Regions from separate parts of the Pedobacter sp. AW31-3R genome, predicted to be linked through region 1. Evidence: riboswitches for the same ligand, from Rfam matches in the RefSeq annotation. Region 1 holds a riboswitch; each other region holds the start of a gene.
What was found. Region 1 has a riboswitch for cobalamin ahead of ACSBL2_RS18470 (TonB-dependent receptor). Riboswitches for the same ligand answer to the same signal wherever they lie in the genome.

Region 1 (3,280 bases):
TCCTTAAGTTTTGAAACGATGGTACGGGCTACAGGTACATATTTGATCAGTCCCTGAGACTTATTGTACCTTGTTCTGTACAGATTTTTTGCCAGCTGCTGGGTAATTGTACTTCCCCCACGTTTATCTCCCGTGGCGGTAGATATACCACTGGACAGCAAGGAACGGAAATCAATTCCCATATGACTGTAAAAACGGGCATCCTCGGTGGCCACCAGGGCATTGATGACACTTGGTGAAATCTGTTTAAAATCCACTGGCGTGCGGTTCTCTTTATAATATCTGCCGATCAGTTTTCCATCGGAAGTATACAACTCGGATCCTACTCTTAGCGTGGGCATATGAATGTCACGGTTGGAAGGAGAATATCCAAACAGCCATAAGAAGTTTACTTGAAGTGCGCAGAAGAAAATGATAATACAAAAAATAAATACGCAGAGATAACGGAGGTATTTATTATGAATTTCTCTAAACATGTGTTGATATCAGGTAAGGTAAAACAGTTTGTACAAAAATCGTGTTAAAAAATAGACTGCAAATTAACGCAAATTAATCACTAAAGTTTCAGCGGCAGAAAAAATACCTTATCCTATATGAAAAAAGAAACAACGCAATACAGGGCAACACCAGGTGGAAAAGTAAAGCTTAAAGATTTTAGTACGGGATACCATGGTGATTTAAAGAAAGAAGAGGGGAAGCTCGCTCTTCAGGAAATCAAGCAGAAACTAAGCAGTTACCAGGAGACCTTATATGCTGAAAATGCACATTCACTGCTGATTTTATTCCAGGCAATGGATGCCGGAGGAAAGGACAGTGCCATTTCGCATGTGATGTCTGGGTTAAATCCCCAGGGTTGCCAGGTATTTAGTTTCAAAACACCAACCTCAAATGAGTATGCACATGATTTTCTATGGAGGCATTATCTGGCATTGCCCCAGAGAGGCAGGATAGGGATCCACAACCGGTCGCATTACGAGAATGTGCTTGTTTGTAAAGTACATCCTGAATATGTGCTGAATGAAAGGATTCCAGGATATAATAAAGTGAAGGATATTGGACCGTCCTTCTGGGACAGCAGGTATGAAAGCATCCGTAATTTCGAGAAACACTTGACAGATAACGGAACCATTATCCTTAAATTCTTCCTGTATGTTTCTGAAGATAAACAGAAAGCCAGGTTTCTGGACAGGATCAATGACCCTGCTAAAAACTGGAAGTTTTCTGCGGCAGATCTTACCGAGAGGGAGTTGTTTCCACAATACATGACCGCTTACGAAGAGGCGATCAATGAAACCTCAACTGAGAAAGCACCCTGGTACATCATTCCGGCCGATAAAAAATGGTATGCCCGGCTGGTCATTAGTCAGGTTATTGAGCAGGCATTTGCCGGTCTTCAACTCCAATACCCTGTTTTGCCAAAGGAGGAGGCTGAAATGCTGGATAAGTATAAAGTTAAATTGATGAAGGAAGTTTAACTGCGGTTTCATCTCAGGTTACAAGCGATTTTTCCTTTTATTTGAATGGTGATTGAACGATTAACCCACGTGCTGAATAGCTTTGTGGTGCAATATCCATAGTTAAACAATTCAGGAATATCATATAACGCATAGAAAATATTGTGATCAGGATAAAATTGATAACTTTGCATTGCTTTTGGTTCCTGATGGACCTAATTTCTATCAGGATTAAAAGGGAATACGGTGAAAATCCGTAACTGTCCCGCAGCTGTAAGCTCCATAACGGAATTCAAGTCAAGCCAATTTTTGAGAAAAAGTGAAGGCAGGATCTCCGGGAGTAAGTCAGAAGACCTGCCTCTAGCCTAATATTTCATAGCTTTCGGGGATTGAAGCTAGGAGTGAGTGCTATTTATTGACGTAATCATTTCCTTGATCTGCTGTTTGCTGTGGGTAACCCTCACAACAAAGATGATAAGACGCAAATTTGCCTTTAATGGCATTTTCAATTATTATATATTTCCAGCTGCAGTGTGGCTTGGGGTCGCCATGCCCTTTTCTATATCTGCTCAGACAGACTCGCTGACGAAGGCACAGGAGTTGAAAGAGGTGGAAATCAGGATTATCAAACTGAGCCGGCGTCAGCTTTCGGCTACTCCTTTACAAATCCTGTCGGGTAAAGAACTGGAGAGGGTAAACAGTCTCTCTGTGGCCGATGCGATACGCTTTTTCTCCGGCGTACAGTTAAAAGATTATGGAGGGATTGGCGGACTGAAAACGATCAATGTAAGAAGTATGGGAACCAACCATACAGCTGTATTTTATGATGGGGTACAGCTGGGAAATGCGCAAAATGGACAGGTAGATCTTGGTAAATTTTCCTTGGATAATATTGAAGAAATAGAATTGTATAACGGACAAAAAAGTCAAATCTTTCAGTCTGCAAAAGGTTTTGCTTCAGGAAGTTCCTTGTATCTGAATGCAAAACAGCCTTCTTTTGAAAAAGGCGAGCATAACCATATCAGGGTTGCTTTTAAAACGGGTTCTTTCGGACTCCTTAATCCTTCGGTACTCTGGCAGCGGAAAATTAATAACCGGCTGAATGCCTCTTTTAGTACGGAATATAAAAATTCCCATGGCCGTTACAAATTCAGGGATACCAATGGTATTTATGATACTACAGTGGTAAGAACCAATGCCGATATCGAAAGCATCAGGTTGGAAGGGGCATTGCATGGAGTATTTGCAGATAGTAGTGTCTGGACAGCAAAAGTATACTATTATAACGATGAACAGGGACTCCCTGGTGCCATTGTATCTAACAGGTATAGCTTTAGCCAGCGATTGTGGAATAGGAACTTATTTCTTCAGTCGACTTATAAGAAGGAAAAAGGAAGGTACAACATCATGGCCGCGGTTAAATATGCCGATGATTATTCCGAATACCTGGATCCCGATTTTATTAAAACCACAGGGGCATTGCGTAATGTATTTAAGCAAAGGGAATTATATGTTACGCTAAGCAATAAGTATACAATCAATGGCTTTTGGGATATGGTTTTCTCGACAGATTATCAGCGCAATACTTTAGATGCCAACCTGGATAGATTTTCTTATCCCACGAGAAATACTTTTTTTGGAGTACTGGCCACACAGTTTCATTTTGAACGTCTGGATATCCAGGCGAACCTGTTGGGAACCTATGTAAATGATCAGGTCAAACAAAACTATGCTGCCAGGAATAAAAGGGAATTAACCCCCACTATAATGGTTTCCTGGCAGCCTTTCGCCTTAAAGGAGCTGAGACTGCGCGCTTTTTATAAAGA
Region 2 (3,280 bases), 1.8 Mb from region 1:
AATGGAGGCAATACGATCTTTCACTGCTTGTTTATGTACCTTTTCTGATGATCTTCTACTGGCTATAGCCGCTTTATTCAATTGCAGTAAATCCGCATTCCCTTCAGTGATTTGTTGGAGTGCTGCCACCTCATCCAGCTTTTGACGGGCATAAGCCATCCAGTTTCTGATCTCAGGATCAATCGTGCTTTCCAGTTCCAGGTCTATCGGACAATGTAATAGCGAGCAGGAGGGAGCAATAATTACCCTGTCTGTACCTAGTTTTTCTACCGCTTTATTGATCAGCTGCAATGATTTTTCGTAATCATTCTTCCATACATTACGTCCGTCAACTATACCCAGCGAAAGCTGAAGATGGTCTGGTATTAAGGCAAGAACTTCATCCAGTTGTTCCGGTGCGCGTACCAAATCTACATGAAGTGCCGCAACAGGCAGGTTCACTGCTAAAGCTGTATTATCCAGCAGGGATTCGAAATAGGTAGCGACTAAAAGTTTAACACCACTTACGCGGTTGGCAATGCTGCGGTATGCGAATTCGAATGCTTCTTTTTCCTTTTTAGAAAGATCAAGCGCAAGGCAAGGCTCATCCAGTTGTATCCATACCGCGCCCTGTAACCTGAGCCGGTTGATGATCTCCACATATACAGGGACCAATTGTTTGATCAGGTCAATGCGTTCAAATCCCTGTTCTTTTTCTTTACCCAGTAAGAGGTAACTTACCGGGCCAATTAATACAGGTTTCGCCTTTGTACCCAGTACCCGTTTGGCGGCATTGTATTCGCCGAATACTTTCTCAGAAAATATACTAAACTTTTGTTTTGCCGTAAATTCCGGTACCAGGTAATGGTAATTGGTATCCAGCCATTTCGTCATTTCCATGGCGGTGATGTCCAGGCCATCTTTCTGATAACCGCGTGCCATGGCAAAATAGAGGTCGGTTTCCTGGTTGGTTTTTACTTCCGTAAGGACCTGTGAATAGCGCTGCGGAATCACACCCAGCAATAAGCTCATGTCCAGCGTCTGGTCATAAAAACTAAAATCGTTGCAGGGAATAAGGTCAATTCCGGCATCCAGTTGTGTCTGCCAGTTTTCTTCTTTCAGCTTGCGGGCTACCTGGTTCAGTTCATTCAGGTCAATTTTGCCCGTCCAATACTGCTCACAGGCTTTTTTTAATTGTCTTTGGCTACCAATCCGCGGGTAGCCCAGGTTTTGTGTTTTCATGCTTTTCAACTTTTTAAATGGTTAATAATCATTGTAAAAATCTCCTGGTTGATTTCTGGATGTGCTGCGGAAGATTGCCGGGAAAGAAACATACGGATGTAACGAACAGCATTACAAACACCTGACAAAGGGTGTATGGCTGCAGCATACGTAGCATTTCATTCTGACAATAGGCTTCAATCGCGAAAGCATCGTCAATTCGAAATAGGCAGGTATCCTGACTTGTAACAGCTGCTATCTTCCTTCCCGCTTGCGCCTGGACGTACATGGATAGCTTTATTGATGTTACTTACAGTTGCGCGACAGTCCGTGATTTACACACGATTCCCCTTTTCATTTACAGCCAAGTAAAACCATTTCCGATTGTTGAAATATGTAAAGAAATTAATTATTACAAATCAGTTTTTAATTCCTTACAAAGGTATAAATGAAGATTTTAATTCGATACATATCTCTTTTAATAAGATAAAATAACTTTTATATTAGGAAATCGAAGCGAATTTTGCTGTTTATGTAGTATTTTTACATGTGTAAACAAAAAATATTCTATGAACGAGTTAGATGAGACGGATTTATTGCTGTTAAAAATCCTGGGTGACAATTCAAATCAGACGACGAAGGAGCTGGCCAGGCAGGTCAATCTTTCCCCTTCTCCGGTCTTTGAACGGGTAAAAAGACTGGAGAGCAATGGATACATCAAAAAGTATATTGCGGTATTGGATGCCGAGAAATTTAATCAGGGATTTATTGTTTTCTGCAATATCAAGCTTAAACAGCACGATAAGAAAATAGGGCATCATTTTGTAGCGGACATTATGAATATTGAAGAAGTTGTGGAATGTTATAACATTTCCGGCGATTATGATTTTATCCTTAAAGTTTATGCCAGGGATATGAAACATTATCAGGATTTTGTGTTTAATAAACTTGGCTCAGTAGAAAGTATAGGAAGTACGCACAGTACCTTTGTCATGGCTGAAATCAAAAATACACATAACATTAATTTTTAATATTTTCGAATGGAGCGTTGGCAAGATCAATCAGTTTTGGAATGTCCAGCAACCTTATTTTACTGCCTGTGCTGGTAATCAGCTGTGAAGCTTTAAACTGGCCTAAAATGCGGCTTACATTATCCCCGGCAATATCGATCAGATTAGCCAGATTGTGTCTGGAAATGCTGATCTCCATTACACGCTTATCAGTGTTGTCATAATTACATTTATAGCCAATAACGAGCAAAGCTCTGGCCAGATTTGCTTCGGAATGACCTGATTTCCCAAGGGAAGCATAATTGCCGATAATACTCAGTTCCTGGCCCGATAATCGATTATAGGCCTGTGCGAATGCTGCAGAGCTATTCTTCATGTGATAGAAGGCTTCCAGGGGAATAAAAGCAATTTTACTTTTCTCCATCGCTATTGCAGAATCCGGATAAGGGTCGCCAGTGGGGATGCTGTGGTAACCCAACAACTCACCGGCTGTAGCAATATAAAGGATCTGTTCTTTACCTCCTCCTGCATCTTTAGATTTCTTGACCATTCCGTTCAGCATCAGGTATAATCCATCCAGAGAATGGCCTTGCTGAAAGATTACTTCTCCCTTTTTATAATCCTTGATATGTTGCTCAATGACCAGAAAATTGTATTGATCCGGAGATAAGGTCTCCATCACATTCCTGGTGGCAAAACTCCATTTTTCATATGGAAATTTTTCAAATAGGATCATATAGGTTTAGTTTAGCGGTTAGAGATTTAAATTTAAGATTATTTACGGTGATTGCTATAGTTTGGATCAGTCAATTTTCTTAATTAATTCGGCGGATAAGATACGCTTACTGATACCCAAACTTAAATTTACATTGCCTGGATCTTTAAATGTTCATCTTTATCTGTTTTTCATCGGCTCTTATTGTTCTTTATTTGTATTCAAGAACTCGCAAGCTCGGTTTTCATTGCTGGTTGTAAGCGGTAAGCTTATGATGGTTTCATGATACAAATGGTATAGCCGCGATCCTTCCTAAATTGCTTTTTTTACCGTTGTGCATTTGTTATGCTTGCAT
Region 3 (3,280 bases), 120 kb from region 1:
CTACATCCAGCAAAAATGCGAAGACAATAAGCACAAGCAGTACCGGAATTTTAAGTTTATTCAATTTCTGCAGATTAAAAAAATCAATTCAATTGTTTATAGTAAACCAGCTGATGACCGGGCAATAATTCAGGATGAAGGACTTTAATCAAATCGGCCAGGACCAGCTGTGGATTTACCGCACCCGACTCCCAATAGTCATTCGACCCCAGGTCATTTACCTTCTTGTTGTTATTGAATAAATTCCCATTTTTAAAAGGCTTAAAATCAGCATAACGCACATCGGTTGCCCTGATATCCTTTTTGGAATCCACATAACCAATATTCACCCAGAAATCTGCTTTCAGGGCTTCAGGCGCGACTGTCTCGAAATTCAGGGCAAGGCTGCCCTCACCATGTACGTCCGACCATTTGTAAGTCGTTCCGGCATCCTTAAAAAAGGAAACCATATAACTGTCCCCATCGGGCACATGCCAGATCCCCTTATAGGGCATACCTGATATGACCGAAGGTTTCACTTTTGCATTCCTTCCAATTTCCGCCAGGCGCTGGTACTCTTTTTCTACCGCATTAAACTTCTCGGTAACCTGCTTCTCTCTGTTCACCAGGGCAGCCATCAGTTTCACCCATTCCGCACGGGCCAGGGGGCTGGTCTCCAGCCATTCCGAATTGAGCATGACGGGCACGCCTGCACCAGACAAGGTCTCATATTTGCTGTATTTGGCATCGGGACTTCCCATCACCATCACCAGACCGGGTTTCATGGAAATCAGTACCTCATCATTCATTGTTCCGTCAAGGCCAACCTCCTTTACTTTGCCGGCCTTTATATTCTTCCTGACTGTTGGTGAAGAAACATATTGCAAACTGCCCAATCCGGTAATCCTGTCGGCAACACCCGCAAAATCGGCCAGGGCAACGTGCATAGACGACATGGCGACCATACTTTGGAGCGGAATATAAATCAGTTGCCCCTTTTTAAATCCTTCGGGGGCTTTCGCTCCTTTTTCCAGCAATACATACTGAACAGTATCTTTTTTTTTCCCGGCGAAGCTATAGATACTGACCAGCTTATATCCTTCATAATAGTCTATATTAAAGCCTTTGGCATACCTGATATCGGCACTACCGGTTTTAACGGGAATATCCTTTTTTACGGATCCGGCCTGTCTGCAGGAGGCAGCAAGCATTGTAAACATCAGAAAACAGGAAAACAGCCCTGTTAGCGAAGAGAGATTTTTTATTTTCATGTCAACTGTTAGCCTTTCTTCCGAAAGCGTGAGTAATAATTAATAAAGGCAGGTCTTCTGACTTCCTCCAACTGCAGCCTTCCCCTCCATTATGGAAAGTGGCATCCTTGCAATCTTGATCATGAGGTTTACAGCAGCGGAGACTGTTCCGGATTTACACCGGCATTCCCTATTAAAGTATTTCCCTGGAAATACGACCTTAATTCCTGCAAACCTAACAGAAAAAAACCAGGAATAATTGATATGCGGCATATTTTATTGACAATGTTGCTGAATTTTAAGAACAATGTGCGAGAATAAATGCAGCACGCTCCTCCACACTGCTTTCAGGCAGTTCAATGAGCTCAAATCCATATTCCGTATACACCAGCCGAAGGGCATCATGAATTGCCCTAGCTTCTTCAAAAGACTGCCAGCGCTCCGGGTCATTGATATAGATGTCTTCCCAGGGAGGGAGCATAAAAACACGGTTATGGTAAGGGGCATTTTCCAGTGCCCGGGTAAATTCATTCTGTACCGGCAATCCGGCAATGTTCAAATAAGCAATAATATCAGGGATCCCCCGGTCAAAAAAAGAAGGGGACGACGATAATATGGTGACTTCAATCAGGGCCTTCCAGGATACCACCATCTCTTCAAGAACCTTCGCGGAAAAACAACGGATATCTTTCCAGGGCAAACAATCTGAACCACGTTCCACCTCTTCCATAATTAAACGGCGGGAGACTTCTGCGGAACAGTGATACCCCATGGCAATCAGGTAATTGATCAGTGTTGTCTTTCCGGAACCTGGTCCTCCGGTTATAATGTAATGGGCAGACAAAGCTTTCATCTATTCAGTACTATCATTGTCATCAGGAGCAGCATCAGCAGGCAGCTAAGGTGGTTAATCCATTTCACCCTGTTCAACTCTGCATGGCTGATCTCCCTGTTATTTATACCAATATAAGGCTTCTCCACCAAAATGCCATGGTACAGGTTCGGACCGCCGAACTGAACATCACAGATACCCGCCAGTGCGGCCTCAGGATATCCCGAATTCGGACTTTTATGGGAACGCCCGTACCTAAAGACGAACTGCAGTCCCCTCCAGCTGCCGGTTACGGTGACCATCAGTAATGCCGTTAAGCGGGAGGGAATAAAATTAGCCACATCATCCAGCCGGGCACTGAACTTTCCGAACTGCTCATATCGCTCATTGCGGTAACCTACCATAGAGTCCAGTGTATTGATCATTTTATAAGCCATCATTCCCGGCACTCCGGCAATCAAATAATAAAACAAAGGCGCGATCACGCCATCGCTTAAATTCTCCGACATCGTTTCAAAAACGGCTTTCCTGATCTGCTGCTCCGAGAGTACAGCTGTATCACGCCCCACAATCCATGATAGGCGTTCCCTTCCCTCTTCAATCCCCTTCGCTAAAGCGTCGAACACTTTTCTTCCTTCCTGGATAAGGCTTTTATTTGCCAGTCCGTAAAAGACAAAAACAGCAGAAAAGACAAGATATAAAGTCCTGTCATATCGCAGGAGTAAACCTGATATCCCCCCGAAAAAGCAATAGGTGGCCAATGTTAACACTATGGCCATCAGCATCCCTTTAAGGAACCTGACCCCGCCTTTATTCAGCCATTTTTCCCCAAGCTGAATGGTATTGCCAAAAAACCTTACCGGATGGGGCAAACGATAAGGATCTCCCAGGAGAAGATCCAGCAGATAACCTATCCACAACGGAATCACCAGCAGGAGAGAAAGGGTCAGTCCCATGACGATAAAGCTTCCAGGAGTAAATTATTTTTTTCGCTGTTTAAGGTAGCTATTCTTACGGCCCGGTCATTCAGTCCCCTGAAATTATCCGCATTACGGATCAGGATATCAAATTCTCTCAGCAAAAATGCCTTTAAAGCAGCCGCATTGTGTACCCTAGTTTCAGCGATAAAAAAGTGGGTATGGCTGTACTGTACTTTTAAAGAAGTTGTGGAAAGTCCCCTGACCAAATCCTTCTTATCATTCAACAACTGCTGCAGGGG

Region 2: linked by a shared signal. The riboswitch ahead of metE (5-methyltetrahydropteroyltriglutamate--homocysteine S-methyltransferase) and the one ahead of ACSBL2_RS18470 (TonB-dependent receptor) in region 1 are both predicted to bind cobalamin.
Region 3: linked by a shared signal. The riboswitch ahead of ACSBL2_RS17895 (ABC transporter substrate-binding protein) and the one ahead of ACSBL2_RS18470 (TonB-dependent receptor) in region 1 are both predicted to bind cobalamin.

Annotation. Positions count from the first base shown of each region.
Region 1 is NZ_CP197475.1:4,490,490-4,493,769, reverse strand. Features, by position in the region: gene ACSBL2_RS18480 (penicillin-binding protein 1A) at 1-476, opposite strand, end outside; gene ACSBL2_RS18475 (polyphosphate kinase 2 family protein) at 594-1,475, shown strand; cobalamin riboswitch at 1,638-1,830, shown strand; gene ACSBL2_RS18470 (TonB-dependent receptor) at 1,926-3,280, shown strand, end outside.
Region 2 is NZ_CP197475.1:2,714,230-2,717,509, forward strand. Features, by position in the region: gene metE (5-methyltetrahydropteroyltriglutamate--homocysteine S-methyltransferase) at 1-1,221, opposite strand, end outside; cobalamin riboswitch at 1,412-1,594, opposite strand; gene ACSBL2_RS11120 (Lrp/AsnC family transcriptional regulator) at 1,770-2,231, shown strand; gene ACSBL2_RS11125 (Crp/Fnr family transcriptional regulator) at 2,221-2,946, opposite strand.
Region 3 is NZ_CP197475.1:4,367,425-4,370,704, forward strand. Features, by position in the region: gene ACSBL2_RS17890 (iron chelate uptake ABC transporter family permease subunit) at 1-64, opposite strand, end outside; gene ACSBL2_RS17895 (ABC transporter substrate-binding protein) at 84-1,250, opposite strand; cobalamin riboswitch at 1,281-1,467, opposite strand; gene ACSBL2_RS17900 (AAA family ATPase) at 1,528-2,082, opposite strand; gene cbiB (adenosylcobinamide-phosphate synthase CbiB) at 2,079-3,017, opposite strand; gene ACSBL2_RS17910 (pyridoxal phosphate-dependent aminotransferase) at 3,008-3,280, opposite strand, start outside.